Linked DNA regions of Paraglaciecola psychrophila 170. The protein of the gene in region 1 interacts with the protein of each later gene in a pairwise test. Links are inferred from orthologs where the notes say so. Each region holds a gene or a part of one and is shown on either strand. Other genes may lie near its edges.

Region 1 (2,882 bases):
ATGCCGGTTTGATCAAATGTGAGTTGTTTTGATTCGCCACCTTTAAACATTTTAAATTCAAAAGACTTCGGCTTAGAAAAACTATAAAGGTGGTGGCGAATATCGTCACTATTTGGAAAAGAAACAGTTTGGTTTTTCTGTACTACCAGCACCAGAGGAGCAAACTGTTTATCGATTTGATCCATTATCACAACGCTGGGTTTAACGTTAAAAGCTTCTGATGTTGTGAAGCTAATCACTACATTTTCTATAGGGTTACCAAACTGGTCACTAATTTGTACCGATTCAGCTAATGCAAATGGGCATATAAACGTTATAAAGATACAAGCCCATAAATTGTTTACCCTCTTAATAAACATAAGACCAGATGTGTTGATTTTCATACTACTCAATTCTTGTTGTTGTCTTCATTACATAGGACTTGTGAACTTGCACAAATATTTCAATATATTTAACTTAACAGAGTTTGATTCTTGGGTACTTTGTGACCTAGCTAAACATTCCAATCTGACTAATGCCAAATAAAACGTAGTTGATTCAAGAATATTTCAATTTGGTCAGCAGGCCGTCTAGGTGAAAGTGTGTTTATTTCAGTTAGATTAAACAACACAATATTGTCAAAATCATTGATAAGGCTTTGTTTAATCATTTTTATTGTTGGTTGCGAGTCGGAATAAGAATCATGTTCAATTTTAAAACTATCTAGCAGCAGCTTTTCAAACTGATATGACTCTGAAAATTGGTCGTATTGCATAACACCAGTAAACACTAGCTTCGCGATTAAAATCTGTTGTGCACTATTAGCCGTTACTGTCATTCGTAATTTAATCGATTGATCCAGTGTATCTATGCGGATCTTTGCATCAGAAAAAGTGGCCTCGGTACCTTGAAATGACTTATCAATAGGAAACTGCAGTGCTAAATATCGGTCAATCGTTTTAGCTTTTACAAGTTGAAAGGATTTTTCCACTTGAGAAAAAGCTGGTGGGTTGAACATACTGCAAAGTCCAAGTACCAAAATCATCTGTTTTATCACACGCTTTGCTCCCAATAAAATACTTAAAACCACTTTTTCCATAACATGCTTATCAGCAATATTATGGCTACGGTAAGCATAGCCATTGCCAAATAGAAAAAAGCATTAGGCTCTTCAGTACCGGGTAATCCAGCCACATTCATTCCAAATACCCCAGTTAAAAAGGATAAAGGTAAAAATATTGCTGTAACCAAGGAAAGCACATACATGCGCATCCCTTGTTGTTCAGCAATACGATTGCGTAGTTCATCTTGTAAAACCATAGCACGCTCTTTAGCTAGCTCTAAATCTTCGACGTAGCGAGTCATACGGTCAGTCTGGTCTCGCAACTCAAAGGCTTGTTGTTGGTTTAGTGATTTATTAAAGCGATAAATGGCGTCAAGTGCATCTCGTTGTGGCGTTAAATAGCGGCGTATTGCAGCGGCTTGTCTGCGTACCATTGACAGCTTAATTCTGTCTTGTTTTTCAGACTTGTCTAAGGCTTCAAACTCCGTTAGTTCTTCATCCAATACATCCACTGTCTCGCTGATTCTATCGGCAATTTTAGTGATGATTTTTAAGGTTAAGTCCATTGGCGAGCTAGGAATAGTGCCATTTTCTAGTTCTTGTTTTACGTCTTGTAGCGACAGTAATTTGCGATCTTTTCGTCTAGCAGAAATCACCATATTATCGCTGACCCATAATCGCAACGACACCATATCTTCAGGGGCCGCATCAGGATTACGATTAATGCCACGAAGATACACCAACATTCCATCACCTAACTGCATTGCTTTAGGGCGCGTTTCAGTTGTACACAGCGCGTCTATAATTTCATTTTTTAAACCTAAATAGTGTAAACACTCTTTAGAGTCTGGTGCATCCGCTTGAATATGAAACCATGTAAAGCCAGAAACAACCGTCGTGTCATAATGATGCTCATTTGTGGGTGAAATAATCGTTACGCTGTTGACTATATTCAATGCATGTGAATACACAATATTGAATAATGTTCCGAGGGTGACTCTACCACCTCAGTAAATATTCAGAGAGGTGTTTAACTGTGATTACTTAGCTGCTTTAGAATGTTTCACACTTTTTTCTTGCATGAATTCTATAACAGAATCAATACCTTTTTGCCTGATCATTGGCGCAAATTCAGCCCGCTTTGACTGTACCATGCTTATTCCTTCAGCCACTAGGTCAAACGCTTTCCATTGGTTGTCTTTATTACGACGTACTTGGAAAGTAATATTGATATCTGGTTTGCCCGTTTCCTTGATAAGTGCTTTTACAGATACAGTTTTTTTACTCTCAGTAGGTCTAGATGGCTCAAATTCAACAACTTGGTTGGTGTAACTACTTAACGAATTGGAGTAAGTGGTCAACAAGTACAATCTAAATTGCTCAAAAAACAGCTCTAACTTTTCACGGGGGATATCTTTTGCTTGAGTACCCAAAACACTAAGAGCTGCATAAACATGATCGACATTGGGCATTAACTGTTGTTCTACAATTTGTTTCAAGGCTCGAGGATCATTTTTTATTATGACTTGCTCTTGTTTCATCTTAGCGAAAGTGGCAGATGCAACGTCTTTAACAAACACATAAGGATCGTCCGATTGTATTCCTAAAGCATTAAAACTAATCGTTAGCATCAACATAACTAGTTTTATTGATTTTAACATTGGGTAAATCTCCAAGGGTATGCCCTAGTATTTATATTGCCCAACATTATACTATTGGTTTGTTCTGACTAGTATCTAAATGAGAAAGAATTGTTCCTTCAATTAATGAGAAAAAACATTGGCTGTAATTAATCTAAGTAAAAAAAATAATTTTAGTAGTTTGGTGTATTGGTTTCTGG
Region 2 (3,022 bases), 2.9 Mb from region 1 along the record:
CCTTGGGTTCGATATATTTGATGGCTAACTTCACCTAATTGCTCTGTATATTTTTCTAGTGGTGCAAACTGTTGATAGGCTTCCCCTCGACTCTCAAACTTTAAATCTAGTGTCTGAAATGGCTGGCAATTTTCTGGAGTATCGCAAGCAGGTTTAATTTGAAGCTGTTTGTTCCGATAAATAACAGTATCGCCAGGCAGGCCTACTACACGTTTTATATAATCTAATTGTGGCTGTGGTGGAAACTTAAAGACTACAACATCACCGCGTTTAGGCTCACCAATATTTACAAGTTGGTTCCGCATTACTGGGTCTTTTAGTCCGTAAGTAAACTTTTCAACTAGTATAAAATCCCCAACTAATAACGTCGGCATCATTGAGCCAGATGGGATTTGAAAAGGTTCATACAAGAATGAACGCAACACCATGACAAAAGCGATAACAGGAAAAATCTGTTGGGCGGTATCGACTATCCATGGTAATTGTGCATCCTGATCTAAAGCCGATGTTGTGCCAACTGGGCCGGTAGCAATCGCCATTCTCTCACGACGCTTTGAAGCAAACATTAAGCTATCGACCAACCAAATCAATCCCGAAGCAAAGGTGAGTATAACCAAAAATATTGAAAAATAATTAGCCATCTATTTGCCTACCTTAAGCAATGCTAAGAAGGCTTCTTGAGGTAGTTCTACGTTACCTACTGACTTCATACGTTTTTTTCCATCCTTTTGTTTCTGCAAGAGTTTTTTCTTACGACTAATATCACCGCCATAACACTTGGCGGTCACATTTTTACGTAATTGCTTAATGGTACTGCGAGCGATTATCTGATTTCCAATAGCCGCTTGGATAGCAATATCAAACATTTGTCTTGGGATAAGCTCTTGAAGTTTTTCTACTAACTGCCGACCACGAGTCACGGCGTGATCTTTGTGCGTGATCATCGCTAGTGCGTCTACACGCTCGCCATTAATCAAAATATCTAAGCGTGACATTTCAGCCGTTTGGAAACGTTTGAAATTGTAATCAAGAGATGCAAAACCTCGACTGGTTGACTTAAGTTTATCGAAAAAGTCCATCACCACTTCGGCCATCGGCAAATCGTAACTCACAGCTACTTGTTTACCGTGATAAGTCATACTGGTTTGCATGCCACGTTTTTCTACGCACAAAGTAATAACATTACCAAGAAATTGCTGCGGCACTAAAATATGTGCTTCAACTATCGGTTCGTGAATCTCTTCAATGTCATTCACAGCAGGTAATTTTGAAGGGTTATCTACATAGATAGTTTCCCCCTCTTTGGTGACCACTTCATACACCACGGTAGGCGCAGTGGTAATCAAATCCAGATTATATTCACGCTCCAAACGTTCTTGGATGATTTCCATATGTAACATACCGAGGAAACCAATACGAAAACCAAAACCTAGTGCAGATGAACTTTCTGGCTCAAAAAACAGAGATGCATCATTGAGACTTAATTTTGCTAATGCATCACGAAAGTCTTCATAGTCATCAGAACTAATAGGAAACAGGCCTGCGTATACTTGAGGCTTGACCTTTTTAAAGCCCGGAAGAGCTTCAGTTGCAGGGCGCTTCGCTAAAGTAATAGTGTCCCCTACTGGAGCCCCATTAATTTCTTTAATACCAGCAATGACAAATCCTACTTCACCGGCTCTTAACACCCCTGTATCTTTTGCTTTAGGTGTGAATATACCCACTTTATCAGCTTGATGAATGCCACCCGTTGTCATAATTTTGATTTTATCGTTCTTATGTAACTCACCTTGCATAATTCGCACAAGAGATACAACACCCTGATAATTATCAAACCAAGAATCAACAATTAAAGCTTTTAAAGGCGCATCTATCTCACCTTCAGGAGGCGGGATTTGACGAACAATAACCTCTAGTACATCTTCTATTCCAATACCTGTTTTGGCAGAACAGCGGACTGCATCGAGAGCGTCGATACCTACTATATCTTCTATTTCTTCAGCGACACGGTCGGGTTCAGCTTGTGGCAAATCAATCTTATTAATGATGGGCACCACTTCCATATTCAAATCAATAGCGGTATAACAATTTGCCAAGGTCTGCGCTTCAACCCCTTGACCAGCATCAACAACCAGAAGAGCACCTTCACAGGCTGCAAGTGAACGAGACACTTCATAAGAGAAGTCCACGTGTCCAGGCGTATCGATAAAATTTAATTGATAAGTCTGACCATCTTTTGCGGTGTAGTTAAGCGTGACACTTTGCGCTTTAATTGTAATGCCACGCTCTTTCTCAATATCCATTGAGTCGAGGACTTGTTCAGACATTTCTCTGCTGGTCAATCCTCCACAATGTTGGATCAAGCGATCAGAAAGAGTTGATTTACCGTGGTCTATATGAGCAATAATTGAGAAGTTACGTATGTGCTTATGTTGCATAAAGTTTTAGAAAATCACCAAGTGGTTTTGTTTCCAAGCAACTAGTAAAACAAACATCGGCTGCTAGAGTATGGGACAAAAAATTAAATAGAGAGGAATTTTACAGTTTTATCAATCACTTTGCGACACAACATGAGTATTGTTTGTTGGTTATTGTGATAGAAAGTGAAACTTATACTTGTTTAACTTGGATATTATCAATTTCTAAAGGAAAAACTTTTAGGATACGAGGGTGAAATTCCCCCTGATCAGAATTACATAAAAAACGACGCACAAATCTAAAAGTCAAATAGCTGCAAATAACCGAGAATAAAATCAACCATCTTTCTGACATCAGTCCAAGTAGGGGAAAGACGCTTTGTCCAACAAGTGCAGACAAAATAAGGGCAAATAAAGGTAGACAATAAACCATCGCGGATGCTTTAAGCAGATTTTCTTCTGGGATACCTAAACTAACTTTTTGCCCCACTTCAACTATCTCATTCAATCTAAATCGTAAAGTTTCTCGCTTTGATGCAAAAACTTTTGCTATTGCTCCTGTTCCGCAGTTGGACTGAGCTTCACAACTTCCACAAGTTGACTTA

The links.
Region 2: the proteins of C427_RS03235 (region 1) and lepA interact in binary tests that used the Escherichia coli proteins (3 or more experiments, as listed by UniProt). The link is inferred for Paraglaciecola psychrophila 170 from one-to-one orthologs.

What each region holds. Positions count from the first base shown.
Region 1 is NC_020514.1:724,897-727,778, forward strand. What follows is about bases 37-2,876. They hold C427_RS03235 (zinc transporter ZntB), read right to left. Parts: upstream 2,014-2,876; coding sequence 1,060-2,013; downstream 37-1,059. Other genes in these bases: C427_RS03225 (methylamine utilization protein), read right to left, coding at 37-383; C427_RS03230 (hypothetical protein), read right to left, coding at 512-1,078; C427_RS03240 (MlaC/ttg2D family ABC transporter substrate-binding protein), read right to left, coding at 2,083-2,703. Outside these bases: more of C427_RS03225, read right to left, coding at 1-36. UniProt on the Escherichia coli protein: Zinc transporter. Acts as a Zn(2+):proton symporter, which likely mediates zinc ion uptake. Purified ZntB reconstituted in liposomes also binds and transports Cd(2+), Ni(2+) and Co(2+).
Region 2 is NC_020514.1:3,672,543-3,675,564, forward strand. The notes cover bases 41-3,020. They hold lepA (translation elongation factor 4), read right to left. Parts: upstream 2,439-3,020; coding sequence 642-2,438; downstream 41-641. Other genes in these bases: lepB (signal peptidase I), read right to left, coding at 41-641; C427_RS16115 (SoxR reducing system RseC family protein), read right to left, coding at 2,611-3,020. Outside these bases: more of lepB, read right to left, coding at 1-40; more of C427_RS16115, read right to left, coding at 3,021-3,022. UniProt on the Escherichia coli protein: Required for accurate and efficient protein synthesis under certain stress conditions. May act as a fidelity factor of the translation reaction, by catalyzing a one-codon backward translocation of tRNAs on improperly translocated ribosomes.